3 regions of the Mammaliicoccus fleurettii genome follow, and region 1 is predicted to be linked to each of the others. Evidence: predicted binding sites of a transcription regulator. Region 1 holds the regulator's gene; each other region holds the start of a gene.
The links. Region 1 encodes LexA, which represses DNA repair genes until DNA is damaged. Its sites were predicted from a motif close to CGAACATATGTTCG; they were not measured.
Positions count from the first base shown of each region.

Region 2: the regulator LexA is predicted to act here: its motif matches at 1,968-1,981, upstream of recA (recombinase RecA).
Region 3: the regulator LexA is predicted to act here: its motif matches at 1,783-1,796, upstream of B2G86_RS03645 (carbohydrate kinase).

Region 1 is NZ_MWJM01000001.1:236,847-240,140, reverse strand. Features, by position in the region: gene tkt (transketolase) at 1-478, opposite strand, end outside; gene B2G86_RS01260 (DUF896 domain-containing protein) at 564-800, opposite strand; gene sosA (DNA damage-induced cell division inhibitor SosA) at 879-1,088, opposite strand; gene lexA (transcriptional repressor LexA) at 1,233-1,853, shown strand; gene B2G86_RS01245 (CAP domain-containing protein) at 2,164-3,180, opposite strand; gene guaC (GMP reductase) at 3,200-3,294, opposite strand, start outside.
Region 2 is NZ_MWJM01000001.1:118,991-122,284, forward strand. Features, by position in the region: gene B2G86_RS00535 (helix-turn-helix domain-containing protein) at 1-51, shown strand, start outside; gene pgsA (CDP-diacylglycerol--glycerol-3-phosphate 3-phosphatidyltransferase) at 116-697, shown strand; gene B2G86_RS00545 (CinA family nicotinamide mononucleotide deamidase-related protein) at 755-1,903, shown strand; gene recA (recombinase RecA) at 2,115-3,155, shown strand.
Region 3 is NZ_MWJM01000003.1:149,419-152,712, reverse strand. Features, by position in the region: gene B2G86_RS03650 (pseudouridine-5'-phosphate glycosidase) at 1-678, opposite strand, end outside; gene B2G86_RS03645 (carbohydrate kinase) at 675-1,769, opposite strand; gene B2G86_RS03640 (DUF697 domain-containing protein) at 2,631-3,167, opposite strand; gene B2G86_RS03635 (class I SAM-dependent rRNA methyltransferase) at 3,240-3,294, opposite strand, start outside.

The sequences.
Region 1 (3,294 bases):
TTAAATCGCCATCACTTGCTAATACATATGTGTAATGATCTACTACATCATATTTTTCTTTATTGAATTTACCAGCTAAATGTTTTTCAGCCATTGCCATACCAACACTCATAGCAAAACCTTGTCCTAATGGTCCAGTTGTTACTTCAACGCCATCAGTATGGTTAAATTCTGGATGTCCAGGTGTTTTTGAATCCCATTGTCTAAAGTTTTTCACTTCTTCAAGTTCTAAGCTACCTGAAACATGTAATAAACTATATAATAATGCTGATCCGTGTCCTGCAGATAATACAAAACGATCTCTATTAAAGTAATTCTTAGACTGAGGATTAAAATTTAAATGCTTAGTCCATAATGTATATGCCATTGGTGCAGCACCCATAGGTAAACCAGGGTGTCCTGAGTTAGCTGCTTCAATAGCATCTATACTTAAAGCACGAATTGAATCTACTGCAAGTTGATCTTTTTCATTAAACATAAATGTAGTCTCCTTTATTCTTGTAATCCCTTTTCATTATACATGAAAAAAATTCGAAAATTAATTATTATCTCTTAATTTATATTTATTTCCTAATATTATTATTTTTTTGAATTTCTTTCACTTTATCTGGCGTAACATCATTACCTTCTGGATCGATAATTTTTGTACTTTCTATCGTACTTTTAAAGTTACCTCGAAATGCTTGTAAATATTCAGCTCGCAATTTAGTCTGTTCTTTCGCTTCTGATTCCGACAAACCTTCTGTCTTCTTTTTATTAGCGAGTTCATTGATTCTATCTATTTTTGCTTTATCTAACATATTATCCCCACTTTCTACATACATAAAAGATACCAAAAAATACGAGTAAATCCAAATGGATTTACTCGTATTTTTCAATTATTCTATAGACCCTATTAATGTATTTGAATTAGTTAAATGATTAGGTTGTTTATCTTCATGTTGTTTAATTTGATGATCTGTCATCTCGTACGTCTGTTCTGTTGTATAGATATCACTCGACTGTGCTAAATATAAATATCCTATTAATAGAGTCATTAAGAATACTGCCAAATATACTAATACCGTCTTCTTTATTGTAATTGTCATACTCAATTCCTCCTAGAACGTTTGTTTGTATTTTTATAATAACAGAACAAATGTTCGTAGTCAATAAAAATACGAACAAATGTTTGTTCGAAGGAAACGTATGTGCTATAATATGATTAAATAATTAATTGGGAGCGTGCGACTATGAAAGAATTAACTAAACGTCAATCTGAAATATATCAATTCATCAAACATATAGTACAAACGAAAGGGTATCCACCTAGTGTTCGTGAAATTGGTTTAGCAGTTGGCCTTGCATCAAGTTCTACAGTACATGGTCATTTATCTAGATTAGAAGAAAAGGGATATATCAAACGTGACCCAACTAAACCTCGTGCAATTGAAATAACTGAAACTGTTGGAGAGAACATCAATCAAGAGAATACAATTCACGTACCAGTTATAGGTAAGGTTACAGCAGGTATTCCAATTACAGCTGTTGAAAATGTCGAAGAATACTTCCCATTACCTGCACATTTTACTTCTACACATAATAGCAACATCTTTATTTTAGATGTAATTGGCGATAGTATGATAGAAGCTGGCATATTAGATGGAGATAAAGTTATTGTTCGTAGCCAATCCATTGCTGAGAATGGCGATATCATTGTCGCTATGACAGAAGATGATGAAGCAACTGTTAAACGCTTCTATAAAGAAGAAAAGAGATATAGACTTCAACCTGAGAATAATACAATGGAACCAATTTACTTAGATAATGTAACAGTATTAGGTAAAGTAGTAGGATTATTTAGAGAGATGTAATAATACAAAAAAGGAGATGCAAATGCATCTCCTTTTTTTCATATTCCCGTTATCGAGTTCTTTTTGCTAATGTCATATTAATTATGAAACATCTTTTTTATTTAATAATTCTTTAATACGTTCTAATACATCTAAATCTTTACGTTTTATTTCTTTACTTTCCATGTAAAACTTCCCCTTTAATTGTTATTCCACCAATCAAATTATTAGAAACAACATGTGTTAAACATTTAAGGAAATATGAAATAATGACTTATCTCGATATAATTATATCAAAGTTGCTAAGATAAAATCTGCTTTTATCTTTGTTCTATTGCTGTGTGATGTAGTTTTCCGTCCAATAAGGCTGTAAATCTTCGCCTATATCAACACCTACACCTAACTCTTTATAATCTTTATTTAAAATGTTCTTTCTGTGTCCCAGTGAATTCATAAGACCATGATGTGCATAAACACTACTTATTTGACCATATGCTAAGTTTTCACCTGCTGTTATATAATCAAAGCCATCATTGTCTAATCTGTCAAATGGAGATAAACCTTGTTTATTTGTATGATCAAAATAATCATTATCAACCATATCTTGACTATGCTTTCTTGCAGTCTGACTCACATTTTCATTATAAGATAATGTAGGTAAGTCAAATTGAACACGTTCAGCATTAACAAGATCAAAGTTTTGTAATTCTAATGCGATTTTATAATCATCAGATGCTGCATGATATTGGTTCGTACGTTTATCTTCAGTTGATGATGCAATTTGCATTATACCTTTAATTTGATTATTCTCATGTTTATCATAAAAAACGGTTGTATAGATATTATCAAATTTGAAAACATCGTAATCTTCATCATTTTGAATGAGCTTCACTTTATCTTTATTTATTTCTTTTTCTGGTTCACCAAGAATCGAACGAACCTTTTCCTTGTTCATTTTACTTGTGATACCTTTTTGGGATGTTATTAAGTCTTGGTTCGTATATAAACCTGTTACTTTGTCATTATCATAACTTACCATTACAAATTCATGATAATCATTATGATATACATGCCATTTCTCGTTATACTCATTAGCGGTTATCCGCTTAGGTTTGCCAAGTTTCTTTTCAACTTCACTTTTTGTTTGATTGATTTGAATATTATTAATCGCAAACTCTTGGTCATTTGGTGTCTTAAGTTCAACTTTGCTTGTTGACTGTTCATGTTGCAGTCCTTGTTGAACATTCAATACTTTTTGTTGAATTTGTCTAGATAAATCTGATTCAGGGACAGGCTTGATAAGTGTTATAAATAACAATAATAAAAATAAATAAAATACTTTTTTCAAGTCGTCACCTCACCTATATTTAGTCGCGGTCACCATTAAATATTGAATTTCGAACAATTACGTAATCCACTTTAGTGATAGAATGCAAGTCTTTTCCACCTGCATATGAGATTG
Region 2 (3,294 bases), 120 kb from region 1:
TTCTTTGGCGTATGTCTTATTGCTTGGGTATTATTAATAATTATCATTTAATTATATAAGCGATTGATTTATAATAGTATTATTATGTGTTTGTATGAAAAGAAGGAGAAAGAATATGAATATTCCTAATCAGTTAACGGTATTACGTGTTATTTTAATACCTATTTTTGTATTATTTTTACTTGTTGATTTTAATATGGGACAAATGAGCTTTTTGTTCGGTCAAGAAATGCGAGTAGAACAATTTATAGCAGGTATTATCTTTATTTTAGCTTCTGTTACAGATTGGTTTGACGGCTATTTAGCTAGAAAATGGGAACTTGTAACAAACATGGGGAAATTTTTAGACCCATTAGCTGATAAATTATTAGTAGCTAGTGCATTAATTGCATTAGTAGAACTAGATAAAGTATCTTCTGTTATCGCAATCATTATTATAGCGAGAGAATTTGCAGTAACGGGGTTACGATTATTGCAAATAGAACAAGGATTTGTAAGTGCAGCAGGTCAATTAGGTAAAATTAAAACGGCGGTTACGATGGTAGCTATTGTATTTATTTTACTACAAGAACCTTTCTCTACTTTATGGCAAATTAATTTAGGGCAATGGCTAATGTATGTGGCTACATTCTTTACTATTTTATCTGGAATAGAGTATTTTTATAATGGTAGAGATGTATTTAAAGGATCAAAATAATAATGACAATCAACCTACAACATTGAGTTTGTAGGTTTTTCTTTAGGAGGAACATATATGAAAGTGAGCATATTAAGTGTTGGTACTGAAATATTATTAGGACAAATTGCGAATACCAATGCTCAATTTATCTCAAAAGTATTAAACGAACTTGGTGCTAGTGTTGTGAGACATGTTGCAGTTGGTGACAATCCGGAAAGATTAGAAAGAACTTTTAAAGAAGAATTATTTAACCATGATGTTGTTATTCTCACTGGAGGATTAGGACCAACTAAGGATGATTTGACGAAACAAACGGTAGCACAAGTGTTAGAGAGAGGTCTTGAAACAAATCAACAAGCCATGGGTCATATAGAGCGATATTTTAAAAATGAAAATCGCACTATGACGCCTAATAATAAACAGCAAGCGCTTGTTATTGAAGGTAGTGATGTATTAAATAATGATGTCGGTATGGCTCCAGGCATGTATTTGGAGTTAGATGACAAAAAAATTGTATTGTTACCAGGTCCACCAAAAGAACTTCAGCCTATGGTTAATCAATATCTTATACCATATTTCTTGAATGAAGCGCGTGTGATTTTCTCTGAGTCATTAAAGTTTACTGGAATAGGTGAATCAAGCCTAGAAACGGAATTGATGGATATAATAGATAATCAAACGAATCCTACAATAGCTCCTTTAGCAGGTCAACATGAAGTTTCATTAAGAATAACTGCAAATACAGAAACGAAACAAAAAGCGCTCGAATTAATCAAGCCTGTAAAAGAAGAAATTCTAAGTAGAATTGGTAAGTACTATTATGGCAGTGATGATTTGTCAATTGAAGAAGCGGTATTTAATGAATTAGATCAACCTTTTGTAATTTATGACGGCATAACTGATGGAGTACTATATTCAAGGTTAAAGCTTAGTGAGAAAAGTGAAGAGTACTTAAAAGCTTATACAGTTAAAAATGATTGGTCAGACAGTGTACTTAATATTGCACAAAATGATACAAGTGAAGAAATCACTAAAAAGTTAAAAGAAGTATTTAAAGTAGAAAGCACCATCTTATTATTGCAAGATGATAAAGAGTCTACAGTTTATATTTCGCATAAGCAAAAAAACAAAAAATTTATTTCTTCGTTAAGCCAATCATATGCTGGAAGACGTGATAGAATAAGCAATATAGCACTTATTGAATATTTAAACTTATTACGATGAGATTCATAATTTAATAATATCGGTACCTATGTTCGCATATTTTCAAAAAACGAACACAAAAACACGAACAAATATTCGCTTTATGCTTGCAATTTAGAACGAAACCAGATATAGTAATAATAGCTAATTAAACAAGTAAATTCATTTTATATATATAGGAGGTTATCGCGTGAACGACCGTCAGAAAGCACTCGATACAGTAATTAAGAATATGGAAAAATCCTTTGGTAAAGGGGCAGTAATGAAGCTAGGGGATAATACAAGTAGAGAAGTATCTGCAGTTTCTAGTGGATCTATCACACTTGATAAAGCACTAGGCGTTGGTGGATATCCTAAAGGACGTATCATAGAGATATATGGACCAGAAAGTTCTGGTAAAACGACAGTAGCTTTACATGCTATTGCCGAAGCACAACGACAAGGTGGCGTAGCTGCTTTCATTGATGCTGAACACGCATTAGATCCTGTTTATGCTAAGAACTTAGGCGTAGATATTGATAACCTATACTTATCTCAACCTGACCATGGTGAGCAAGGATTAGAAATAGCTGAAGCTTTTGTACGAAGTGGTGCTGTGGATATCGTAATTATTGACTCAGTTGCTGCTTTAACACCTAAAGCAGAAATTGAAGGCGAAATGGGAGATACTCATGTTGGTTTACAAGCAAGATTGATGAGTCAAGCTTTGCGTAAATTATCAGGAGCAATTTCTAAATCTAATACAACTGCAGTATTTATAAACCAAATTCGTGAAAAAGTTGGCGTTATGTTTGGTAACCCAGAAGTTACACCTGGTGGACGTGCACTTAAATTCTATAGTTCTGTCCGTTTAGAAGTACGTCGTGCTGAACAATTGAAACAAGGACAAGAAGTTGTAGGTAACCGTACTAAAATTAAAGTTGTTAAAAATAAAGTTGCACCACCATTTAGAGTAGCAGAAGTAGATATCATGTATGGTGAAGGTATTTCTCGTGAAGGTGAGTTAATAGACTTAGCTGTTGAATATGATTTTGTTGATAAATCTGGTGCTTGGTATTCATACAATGGAGAACGTATGGGTCAAGGTAAAGAAAATGTTAAATCTTATTTAAAAGAAAATCCAGCAATTATTGAAGAAATTGATGGTCTTTTAAGAGATGAATTAGGCTTCAATGGTAAAAAGAAAGAAGAAGTTAAAAAAGAAGATAAAGCTAAAAAGGAAGACAAAGCTGAAAAGACAGGAAGTCCAGGACAAGAAACTTTATTAGACTAAACTGTGTTTATCTATAAATTTAAACATTCTATGAATCACTTTTTTTAAAGTAGATTTGTAGAATGTTTTTTTATAAAAGAGTATTAAAAATAAAGTCCATGTCCTTGACACTTGTACAAATTTAAACGTACAATTGAGT
Region 3 (3,294 bases), on a different contig from region 1:
AATTACGATACCTGAATCTAATCCTAAATCCCATTGTACTTCTGCTAATTGTGCAATTGTTTTTACATCATCGATTCTCGTATTTAATTTCAAACCACTTTCTCTTGTAAAGAATGCAGGAAGTTCATCTGTTTGATAGCCAACTACTGGTACACCTTTAGTTTCTAAATATTCTAAAGTTTTGTCTAAATCAAGGATTGATTTTGCGCCAGCACAAATTACTGCTACTTTAGTTTTTGAAAGTTCATCTAAATCAGCTGAGATATCCATTGTATGTTCTGCGCCTTTATGAACACCACCGATTCCACCTGTTACGAAGAATTTAATATCAGCTAATTGAGCACAAATCATAGTTGATGCTACAGTAGTTGCACCGATTTTTTTTGTAGCTAATATTTCTGCAATGTCTCTTCTTGAAACTTTGGCAACATCTTCTGCACTTGCTAATAATTCTAGTTCTTCATCATTTAAACCGATTTTTATTTCTCCATTAATAATTGCTATAGTTGCTGGAACTCCACCATTGTCTCTTACAATTTGCTCCACTTTTTTAGCCATTTCTACGTTTTGTGGGTATGGCATACCGTGTGAAATAATTGTAGATTCTAATGCAACGATTGCTTTATCTTCCTGTTTAGCTTTTTCTACCTCTTTTGAAAATTGAATATAGTTTTTCATTTTATTTCCTCCATGTCTTTTATTAGTTGTTTTCTATCTAAATCTTGTCTAACTGTATAAGATGTTTTAATAGTCTTTGAAGCATTTGCTCTAGCTAAATTAACAATTTGTTCTATATCATATGATTTCAGCCATCCGTAAATTAATGCTGATGTAAAAGCATCTCCAGCTCCTGTTACATCTACAACACGGTCTACTGCGTTAACCTGAAACTCATGTTGTCCCTCTGCACCTACATAAAATATCTTTTCTTTACCAGATGTAACAATTAAATTGCTAACACCTAATGACTTAATCTCACTCATATAACTTTGTAATTCTAATTCTGAATGTGCTTCTTTACCAACATATGATTCAACCTCATCTTTATTTAAAATCAACCAATCTACTGCATGTAAATTGTTTGGAAGTCTATTCATTTTTGGTCCTGAGACAGCGATCAGAACAAGTTTAATTTGTTTTTTCTCCGCATATGAGCATAAGAACTCAAGTGTTTCTTTAGGACAGTTTAAGTCAGCAATGATACATTTCGACTTATTTAATAAATAAGTATTTTTAATCATAAACTCTGGCGTAATTTTGTCATATACTGACATATCCGCGAGCCCCATCGTCATATTTCCATCTTGATCTAACAATGCTGTATAACTACCTGTAGCTTCACTAGAAATTTTCTCAACATAATCTACATTCATAAATGGTGACGATAAATCAGCAATATGTTGCCACTCTGCATCATTTCCTGAAGTTGTTAATAGAAGAACATCTTCACCTATACGTCCTAAGTTTTCTGCAACATTTCTTGCAACTCCACCAATAGATGATTCAGATGTAACAGGATTCGAAGTACCTTGTACTAATTTGTCTGTAACATGAAACTTCCTATCAATGTTCGCACCACCTATACAAACAATAGGATTTTGTTCATTTAATACATAAGCTTTTCCTTGCACATATTCTTTCTTTACTAATCCTGATATTATATTTGCAACAGCTGGTCTTGATAAACCAACTTTATCTGATAATTCTTGTTGTGAAATAAAAGGGTTCTCTTTAATTAAATTAAGTATTAACTTTTCATTTTCATTCAAGTAACTCACCTCACAAACAAATGTTTATTTTTAAAACTTATGTTTACAAATTCATTATAAAGCGTTTTCATTTAAAATGCAAATTTAAAAATAATAGGAGTAGTACAAAGTTCTAATTTTATAAAAATAGATTTCGTCATCCTACTCCCGAGAAAAATTATTTTATTTAAAAAAGATTGATATAAGTGCATAATCAATCCAATCAAACACCGCCTATATAATGATGAAATGCTGAAACATAAATAAGTTTATTAAAAAAATGAGATGAGTCGTAGATAAATTAGACAATTAAGCGAAGAGTTCGACCAAGTTGTAGATTAAGTCAGAAGTTAAACTAAGAGTTTGGCTAAGTTGTAGATTAAGTTAGGAGTTAATCTAAGAGTTTGGCTAAGTTGTAGATTAAGTTAGAAGTTAATCGAAGAGTTCAGCCAAGTTGTAGATTAAGTCAGAAGTTAATCGAAGAGTTCAGCCAAGTTGTAGATTAAGTCGGTAGTTAATCTAAGAGTTTGGCTAAGTTGTAGATTAAGTTAGAAGTTAATCGAAGAGTTCAGCTAAGTTGTAGATTAAGTCGGTAGTTAATCGAAGAGATTGGCCAAGTTGTAGATTAAGTCGGAAGTTAATCGAAGAGTTCAGCTAAGTTATAGATTAAGTCAGTAGTTAATCTAAGAGTTTGGCTAAGTTGTAGATTAAGTTAGAAGTTAATCGAAGAGTTCAGCCAAGTTGTAGATTAAGTCAGAAGTTAATCGAAGAGTTTGGCCAAGTTGTAGATTAAGTCAAAAGTTAATCTAAGACACCCTCAAAATCAACAATATACAATAAGAGGATGGGACAAATTAATTGTCCCATCCTCTTTTTATAACACTATTCACCTATAAATTCTTGAATAACTGTTTCACATTTCTTAATGTGATCGTCACCCATTTTTTTCATTAAATAATAACTAATTGAACCAGCAACAGCTTGACCTACAAGTGGTATCCATCTTGATTGTTTAGCTGCTTCACGTTTAACTACTGATTTAAAGAATACTTTCACCATAGCATTAGTAACTTTTTGTCCTATGAATTGACTACCTTTCATGGCAGCTGATGTAAGCACTTTTTGTTTTAAATCATCTTGCATTTTGTTCACTTGTTTATGACTTAGTCCATAAATTTTATTGATATCTTCAATAATATCACCCATAAGTTTAATATCCATACCCACACCTAATCCTGGGATAGGAACTACATTCGCTGCAGATGACATTAATGATTTTTTATAAACTAATTCTTTAGCTCTTTTTCTACGCTCTAATAATTCATCTTGTGTTACTGGTAACTCAGAACGTTTTTTAATTTCTTCTATGCCTAATGCTTTATTTCCTGCTTTTGTACTAATTTTATTAAAAATACCCATTATGTTCAATCTCCTCACAGTTTCGTTAGTATTCAATACTAGAATATTAACTTATACCCGTTTTAGGAAATTTTAACCATTTATTTGGACAAAGACTACTTTTAAATACTTGCTCGGTTTGTAATGT